2 regions of the Bradyrhizobium sp. 930_D9_N1_4 genome follow, and region 1 is predicted to be linked to the other one. Evidence: predicted binding sites of a transcription regulator. Region 1 holds the regulator's gene; the other holds the start of a gene.

Region 1 (4,512 bases):
CCGGGATCGATATCCTCGGGCTCGCCCGCGTTGCCGGTCAAAGCCAGCATCGCGCGCGCAACCTCGTCCTGGCTATCCGCAGGGAGCTGCCGCACGGCCTGGAGCGCCTTTTCGAGCAGTTTCGTCATGGACAGGAAGATAAGCCGAGCCGGCGCCGAAAGGAAGTGTGGCTTCCCACTCCATTGAGAAGCCCGTTTTGCTTCAGCCCCTCCGCTCGGCTAGAACCTTGCCAACCGAATCCTTCGATTTGTTGCGGGAGTTCACCGTGGCCCTGATGCCGGTTTCCGACGCGCTCGCCGCGGTGCTTGCCGGCGTGCAGCCGCTGCCGGAAGAGACGGTCGCTCTCGACCAGGCCTTTCACCGCGTGCTCGCACGCGACGTTGCTGCACGACGCACGCAGCCGCCGCAGGCGATGTCGGCGATGGACGGCTATGCGGTGCGCACCGTCGACGCGGCGAAAGTCGATGCCACGCTCACCGTGATCGGCGAGGTCGCGGCAGGCCGGCCGTTCGCGGGATCGGTCGGCGCCGGCGAAGCCGTGCGGATCTTCACCGGCGGCGTCGTCCCCGATGGCGCTGATGCGGTCGTGATCCAGGAGGACACGGTCGCCGACGGCAAGCGCATCACGATCAAGGAAGCGGCGCTGACGGGGCGGCACATCCGCCCAGCCGGCGTCGATTTTCGCGAGGGCGATGTGCTCCTGCGCAAGGGAATCCGGTTGACCGAGCGAGACCTCGCCCTCGCTGCCGGCATGAATTACCCGCTGTTGCCCGTCTGCCGCCGTCCGAAGGTCGCGATCCTCGCCACCGGCGATGAATTGGTGATGCCGGGCACCACGCCCGGCCATGGCCAGATCGTCTATTCCAACGGCTACGCACTGCACGCGCTCGCCCGCAGCGAGGGCGCGGACACCGTCGATCTCGGAATTGCCGCCGACACCCTGGAAGCCACCAGCGCGGGCATCCGCCGCGCGCGGGAGAGCGGCGCCGACATCCTGATCACGACCGGCGGCGCCTCGGTCGGCGACCATGATCTGGTGCAGCAGGCGCTCAGGGACGAAGGTATCTCCATGGCGTTCTGGAAGATCGCGATGCGGCCGGGCAAGCCGATGATGAATGGGCAACTCGGTCCGATGCGCGTGATCGGCCTCCCCGGCAATCCCGTATCATCCTACGTTTGCGGCTTCCTGTTCATGGTTCCGCTGATTCGCGCGCTCGCGGGCCGTTCGACGATTCATCATCGCCGCGAACGCGCCGTGCTCGGCGGCGATGTCGGCGCCAATGACCAGCGCGAGGATTACCTGCGCGCGCGCCTCGCGTGGCGCGACGACGGTGCGCTGATCGCCCTTCCGGTCAATCACCAGGATTCTTCGCTGCTTGCGAATCTCGCTGCGGCACAGGCACTTCTCGTGCGCGCACCGTTCGCGCCGAAGGCCGAGCAAGGCTCGCCTTGCGAGGTGTTGCGACTGCCCGTCTGATCGCGTCGTTCGCATGCGTTCCGCGAACTTTGTCGCGTTCACGGTAAATTAAGCAGTTGCGGAACATGTATCGAACATATAGTGTCCGTTCATGATTTGTTTCGAGCATGTAGCGGCTTATCGCTGAATTCAGCGTCTCGGAATCGAACGACATCAACCGGGGGATTTTGGTCGAGATGTTAACGCGCAAACAATACGAGCTCCTGCGGTTCATCAGCGAGCGGCTGAAGGAAAGCGGCGTGCCGCCCTCCTTCGACGAGATGAAGGACGCGCTCGACCTGCGCTCCAAGTCGGGCATCCATCGCCTGATCACCGCACTCGAGGAGCGCGGCTTCATCCGTCGCCTGCCCAACCGTGCCCGCGCCATCGAGGTGATCAAGCTGCCCGAGCTTCAGGCCGCTGCCGGCAACCGCCGCGGCTTCACGCCGAGCGTCATCGAGGGCAATCTCGGCAAGGTGCGCACGACCTCCAGCCCGTCCGCCGACGAGGGCGAGCGCCCCGTCGCGGTGCCCGTGATGGGCCGGATCGCGGCAGGTACGCCGATCGAGGCGTTGCAGACCCGCAGCCACACCATCAGCGTCCCGCCCGACATGCTCGGCTCGGGCGAGCATTACGCGCTCGAAGTGCGCGGCGATTCCATGGTGGAAGCCGGCATCCTCGACGGCGACATGGCGCTGATCCAGCGCAACGAGAGCGCCGATACCGGCGACATCGTGGTGGCGCTGATCGACGACGAGGAAGCGACCCTGAAGCGCTTCCGCCGCCGCGGCGCCTCCATCGCGCTCGAGCCCGCCAACGCGGCCTATGAGGTGCGCATCCTGCCGCCCAACCGGGTCAAGATACAGGGCAAGCTGATCGGGCTGTATCGCAAGTACTGATCTCGAAAGCGCTTGGCCCACCCGCGCTCACGCGATCCACGATCGCGATCAACAATTGGAGCGGACGATTGTCCGCTCCCGCTGGATAGTCTTTCTAGTTTCGCGCAGATTATCCGGCCTCTCCTCCAGCGCTAGATCCTCGGCACGCCCGCGCGAAGCAGCATCGCTTCGCAGGCTTTAAGGTCTCGAGGAGAAATCATGCGCAAGATCATCTTCAGGACAGTCGCGGCGGCGCTGGTCGCAGCATCAGCGTCGCAAGCCGTCGCCACGCCATCGCGGCACCATGTCCGCAAGGAGACGGCGATGCGCACACAGGTTCGCAACGCCCACGATGCCGCCGCGCAGCCATCGCAGCCGGGCTGGCCATATTCGGGCTGGTCGGCACCTGCGGGGCGCTGAGACGCGACTCTCGCATGCGTGTGAGCGGGCCTTGTTCCCAGTGACCTCGATAATGTGATCGCGGCTGCGGCGGCGAGCCGCAGATTTGCCTACAACCGGGCAGACGCTTCGATGCTTCCACTCTGATGGAGGCCTGCGCCTCGAGAGGAGACGCGGGTCGCTATCCCGGAATGAGGAGCACCCCCGATGTGTGACTACAGCCTGCACGCCATCGCATCGCGTCCCGCAGAGGTCGGCGAGACCATCGTCTCGACGAACTTCCGCGGCACCTCGACGCGCGGCTTTGCCTCCGCAGCCGATCCGACGATCGCCGTCTGCCTGCTGCCGGGAACGGAGCTCGCCTTCGCCGACAACGTCCGCTACGACAATCGCTGGATCTGGACACGCACGATCAACTCGCGTGTCGGCAAGTTCGGCAAGATCGATCCGCACATCCCCGACCGCCATCATGACGCAATCGAATTTCCCGACGGCAAATATGTGCTGGTGACGCAGCTCGTCGAGGGCCAGCGCGCGACCGTGCTGCAACTGCCGGTGACCCTGCCGACCGGTGAGCGCGAGCACAAACCGCAGATCATCTCCGACGGCCGGCCAACGACCCCGCGCCTGCCGATCGGCTGAGACAGCATCTCCGGCCGAGAGGTCGGGGTGAGGATTGAAATCGCCATCGCCGGCCGAGGCCGGCGAGATGGTGGCACTTGTGTCCCGCGAAACCCCATGGGGCGGGCCACGCCGACACAGCTCCCGCCGCACGAAGTTTGCGCTGTCCTGCCTGAATTTTGAACGTCCGTTTCGCAAGCAAATAGCCGATGCTGGTCGGGCTTGAGGCGGCGGACACGTTCGATGAAAACCTTCATTCGCGTCGTTGAACTCTGGGTGCCCGACCGGACGCGCATGCGGCTGGAATTCGGTGGCGGCCTCTACGGCGACGAGGGCCTCTCCGCCTTCAAGACCATGAGCGAGACTCTGCGCTTCGGATATGACGAGGGCCTTCCCGGCAAGGCCTGGGCAAGCGGCCACCCCGTGATCCTCACCAAATTCGCCAACTCCTATTTCAAGCGAACCGATCAGGCGCTCGCGGCTGGCCTCACCTGCGGCGTGGCCGTGCCGCTGTTTGCCGGCGAATTCCTGCAGGCCGTCATGGTGCTGTTCTGCGGCGACGACGAGGCCCATGTCGGCGCGATCGAGCTCTGGCACAACGACGCCGAAATCTCCCACGAGATGGGACTCGTCGACGGCTATTACGGCGCGGCGGAGATGTTCGAATTCAACTCCCGCCACACCAAATTTCCGCGCGGCTTCGGCCTGCCCGGCCGCACCTGGAAAGCCGGCCTGCCGCTGATCATCAGGGACCTGCACGACGCCAAGAGCTTTCTGCGCTGGGAGGACGCCGCCAAGATCGGCATCAATCTCGGCGTCGGCGTCCCCTACCGGACCGGCAATGACCACACTTGGGTGCTAACCTTCCTGTCGGCGCAGGCAACCCCGATCGCACGACGCTTCGAGATCTGGGTCCCGAACGAGGCTCGTTCGGCATTGATCTTTCGCGCCGGCGATTGCAGCGCGCAGACCGACCTCGCCGCGCTCTACGAAACGAAATCGATTGCCAAAGGCGAAGGCAGCATCGGCGGGGCCTGGGTCACCGGCATGCCCGCGCTCAACGAGGACCTCGCGCATGACGGCTCGATCGCAGGCTCCGAGGCCCGCGCGGCCGGCTTGAGCCGGATGGTGGCCCTGCCGGTGATCGGGAGCACAGGG
Region 2 (4,512 bases), 2.3 Mb from region 1:
AAGGTGAAGATGTCCATGTTGGGTGCAAGGCGACTTACCCAACATGGACATTTCGACATGAACGATCGCGTCAATTCCGACACCACGACGTCTCGCACGATCTTGAAGCCGCGCCGGCTGGCGCTGCTCGGCACCGTGGCTGCGCTTGGCGTGGCCGTGCTCGCTGCCTCGCCCGGCGCCTCGCCGTTTGGCATCAATTCCTTCGTTGCGCCGGCTCAGGCTGCCGAGTCCGCTGCGACGCCGCCGGGCTTCGGCGATCTCGTCAGCAAGGTCAAACCCGCCGTCATCTCGGTGCGGGTCAAGATCGACCAGGACAACGAGAAGAGCGCGATGTTCCAGCAGAACCGGATGGATTCGGACGAAAATTCGCCGTTCGACCAGTTCTCGCGGCAGTTCGGCTTCCGTGGTCCGGGTGGCACGAATGGCATGCCGCGCCAGCGCCACCAGACGATCACGGGCGAGGGTTCCGGGTTCTTCATTTCGGCTGACGGCTTTGCCGTGACCAACAACCACGTCGTCGATCACGCCGAGTCGGTGCAGGTGACGATGGATGACGGCTCTGTCTACACGGCGAAGGTGGTCGGCACCGATCCGAAGACCGATCTCGCGTTGATCAAGGTCGACGGCAAGAAGGACTTTCCCTTCGTCAAATTCGCAGACCAGAAGCCGCGGATCGGCGACTGGGTGGTCGCGGTCGGAAACCCCTTCGGCCTCGGCGGTACTGTGACGGCGGGCATCGTCTCGGCCAGCGGCCGCGATATCGGCAACGGCCCCTATGACGATTTCATCCAGATCGATGCGCCGATCAACAAGGGCAATTCCGGAGGTCCTGCCTTCGACATGAACGGCAATGTGATCGGCGTGAACACCGCGATCTATTCGCCGTCCGGCGGCTCGGTCGGCATCGGCTTCGACATTCCGGCCACGACCGCCAAGCTCGTCGTCGCGCAGTTGAAGGACAAGGGCGCGGTCACCCGCGGCTGGCTCGGCGTGCAGGTGCAGCCGGTCACCGCCGAGATCGCCGACAGCCTCGGCCTCAAGGAAGCGCGCGGCGCGATCGTCGACAATCCGCAGGACGGCAGCCCGGCGGCGAAGGCCGGCATCGAGGCCGGCGACGTCATCACCGCCGTCAACGGCACCGCGGTCAAGGACTCCCGCGATCTCGCCCGCACCATCGCCACGCTGGCGCCGGGCAGCTCCGTGAAGCTCGACGTCTTCCACAAGGGCGACAGCAAGACGGTGACGCTGGCGCTCGGCGAACTGCCGAACGAGCGGCAGGCCAAGGCCGATGATGGCAAGATGCAGCCGAACGCAGGCACGCCGCGGCTTGGTCTCGCTTTGGCACCGGCCGGCGACGTCCAGGGTGCCGGCGAGAAGGGCGTCGTCGTCACCGAAGTCGATCCGCAGGGACCGGCAGCGCAGCGCGGCATCCAGACCGGCGACATCATCCTCAATGTTGGCGGCAAGCCCGTCGCCAATGTCGGCGAGGTCCGTTCCGAGCTGGCGCAGGCCAAATCGTCGGGCAAGAACAGCGTGCTGTTGCAGGTGAAGAATGCGGAAGCGACCCGGTTCGTCGCCGTGCCGCTCGCCTAACTCTTGAGCTTTCGACGGCAATTCAAAAGGCGGCCTGCGGGCCGCCTTTTTTTGTGCTCACCGGGAGATACCCACAGGCCTGCCGATAACATTCTCGTTAACGGCAGCATTGGTGACGGGCTCGTCCGAAAAAGCCGTGTTCGCTCGTCACACTTTGGAATCGCGGATGAGCTTTGGCGGCAATGAAGCCGCCAAGACGAATCGCAAGCGTGGAACTTCGAACCCCCGGCCGTCTTGTGGAGCCGGTCGTTCGCATTTGATCGGTGCCGACATGGATCGATTGAAGCTCTCGCTGACATGTGCGCTGCTGGCGGCGCCAATCGTGCTGACGACTGGAAGCGCCCTGGGGCGTGACGACGGTCGCTACGCCAACTCACCCTTGAAGCCCTGGTTCGACAGTTTGCGCAGCCATCTCGGACCGTGCTGCTCGGATGCCGATGGCTTTGCCGTCTCGGATCCGGATTGGGAATCGCACGATGGGCACTACCGCGTGCGGGTGGACGGGCAGTGGGTCGACGTGCCTGACGAGGCCGTCATCACCGAGCCGAACCGGGCGGGCCACACCATGGTGTGGCCGGTGAAGACCGCGTTCGGGATTTCCATCCGCTGCTTCATGCCGGGCAGCATGATCTGACGTCGCGTCAGCGCTTGCCGGATTTGCGCTTCGAACTCTTCTTCGTCTTCTTCGTGGCGGTCTTTTTCTTGACCGCCGTTTTCTTGGCCGTCTTCCGTTTCGACGCCGTCTTCTTTTTCTTCGGGACCTTCTTGCCCTTCGCGCGCGCCTCCGACAGGCCGATCGCGATCGCCTGCTTGCGGCTCTTCACGCGTCCGCCGCGACCGCCCGGCCCGCTCTTCGCGGTACCCTTCTTGTAGCGGCGCATCTCGCGTTCGACATCACTGCCGGCGCTGCGCGAATAGCGGCGCTTCTTTGCCTTGCGTGCCATCAACTCTCTCCCTTGGCCCGGGGAAAGAACCGTAGTGCTGACCCAACGTTCCAAGCGCGCCGGCTGCGCGCCTAGAAGGAGTTCGCGAGCTCGATCTCGGTTTCAAGCACCTGGATGCGGCGCGCGGCTTCGCTGAATGACAGGGCGCGGTCGTATTGCGCGGGCTGATAGGCTTCCTCGCTCAGTCGCTTCAACTTCAGGCCTTGCGCCCGCGTCATCTGCTCGCTGAGGAAAATCTTGGCGTCGGAAAATGCCTTGGCTTCGAAAAAAGCCTTGGCGTCGTATTTACCTTGAACCTGCATTGGAGCTCTCCGTTCTGAAATCGTGACTTGACTATATGTTCTTATTTTGTTCTAACAAGCCATGGACAACAGAATTAATGAAATTCGACGTAAAATCAGCGCCTTGAGGCTGGAAATGGCCGATATGGAGGCGTCCGTCCGCGACCTCGTCGATCGCGACCGCGACTGCACGGAAAAGGCCCGGGCGCAGATGGATCTGCGCCGGAAAATCAACCTGCTGATCGGCGAATGGAAGGCGGCCGGTGGCGGCGATGTTCTGCCCAACGTCCGTGACCGCGTGCGTTTGCGCGCGACGAAAACCGTCAGCATTCCGCTGCGCGTGATCGCGCGCCGCTGAGAGCTTTGGGAGCGTGCGGTGGAGGAAGACCCGGACACGTACCGGATTCTAAAGCTGCGCGCCGAGATTCTCGAACTCGGCTCTGCGATCCGACAGCTTCAGCGCGCGGGCCTTGACCATGCCGCAGCCCAGCTTCTGATCGCACGCAAGCGCGCACAGCTTGAGCATCTCGTGAAAGCGGATGCTGCTCGACAAGCGCTTTGACATCCAACGAGCTTGCGCACCAACGCAAGATAGCCCCGCGTCGTCGCGGGGCCATCAATCGCTGTCTCGGCCGAGCTCACTTGTGAGCTTACTTGGAATTGCTTGTGCCGCTCTTGTTGTTGGTCATGGTGCCGCCCTGATCGGAGCCGGGACCGGAACCACCCTGGCCGGAGGGATCGGCACCCTTCGATTTCGTGTTCGCGCCTGTCGTCTGCGAGGACGAGGACGAGGTCGAGGATTCGTGCTTCGCCTTGTGCGACTTGGCTTGTGCGGCGAACGGGGCAGCGGCGAGGCCGGTTGCCAGCATCACGGCGAGAGCGAGTTTGGTGGTTGTCATGCGCGGGAACTCCCTGAGTTAAATTGACGCAGGCAGCCAACCGCCGTTCGTCGCAGGAGTTCCGGCGTAAAGCGCTCCAGACACTTCACGTGCGCTTCAAGATTCCTTGTTCTCGGCGATGATGAACACGACGCCCGTGAGGGTCGCGCCGATCGCGAAGGTCGTCACCAGGGTGACGACGAAAACGATCGCGGCTGAATCGCCGCCGTGATTCAGCAAATTTGCGACGGCCGGATTGAACAGGATGAGCGCCAGACTGAAAGAAAGGCCGAGAGCTGCACCCATCATTGTGTGCGTCATCAGCCTGATGATTCCGGTCGGGGAAATGAGGCCCGGCGACTTTTTTGCGCGCATGGAACCACCTCACGATGTGCATGCAAACGCGGACATCGGTTGCGGGTTCCATCGTGATGAAGGATTTGTCATCCGCCGCTTCATCCGACGTTCATGCCGGCCTTGCGACGATGAACGCCGACAACACGGGAACATTCGATATGGGTAAGGTCGTCTATCTCTATCGCTCGCTGGCGTATCGTAACGCGGCCGCGGACATGCTGCGCAAGGCGCGCAAGCTGCCGCGCGGTGCCGAGCGCAGTGCAGCCCGCCGCTATGCGCGGGCGTTGCGCGATCTCTCGCAGACTGAAGCCTGGCTGGAAGGACGCGTCGCGGACGAATTGCCGCCGATGCCGCGATTGCGGGTCGTCGGCGCGCGCTAGCCCGAGGCTCGCTGAAGGGCTTCGGAAGGAGCCGCGTCGAACGTGCCCGCAGCCGCCGGTGCCGTGGTCTTCCGCGTCA

What was found. The regulator LexA, encoded in region 1, represses DNA repair genes until DNA is damaged. The targets are predictions, from matches to a motif close to TGTTCNNNNTGTGTTCNG.
Region 2: the regulator LexA is predicted to act here: its motif matches at 2,876-2,893, upstream of AB7532_RS08770 (DUF3072 domain-containing protein).

The regions. Positions count from the first base shown of each region.
Region 1 is NZ_CP197236.1:4,206,385-4,210,896, forward strand. It holds gene AB7532_RS19790 (hypothetical protein) at 1-128, opposite strand, end outside; gene AB7532_RS19795 (molybdopterin molybdotransferase MoeA) at 266-1,477, shown strand; gene lexA (transcriptional repressor LexA) at 1,654-2,355, shown strand; gene AB7532_RS19805 (hypothetical protein) at 2,554-2,754, shown strand; gene AB7532_RS19810 (hypothetical protein) at 2,941-3,375, shown strand; gene AB7532_RS19815 (GAF domain-containing protein) at 3,598-4,512, shown strand, end outside.
Region 2 is NZ_CP197236.1:1,887,377-1,891,888, forward strand. It holds gene AB7532_RS08755 (Do family serine endopeptidase) at 58-1,593, shown strand; gene AB7532_RS08760 (hypothetical protein) at 1,865-2,227, shown strand; gene AB7532_RS08765 (DUF6496 domain-containing protein) at 2,235-2,537, opposite strand; gene AB7532_RS08770 (DUF3072 domain-containing protein) at 2,609-2,839, opposite strand; gene AB7532_RS08775 (hypothetical protein) at 2,955-3,176, shown strand; gene AB7532_RS08780 (hypothetical protein) at 3,195-3,380, shown strand; gene AB7532_RS08785 (hypothetical protein) at 3,469-3,717, opposite strand; gene AB7532_RS08790 (hypothetical protein) at 3,814-4,071, opposite strand; gene AB7532_RS08795 (hypothetical protein) at 4,128-4,433, shown strand; gene AB7532_RS08800 (sensor histidine kinase) at 4,430-4,512, opposite strand, start outside.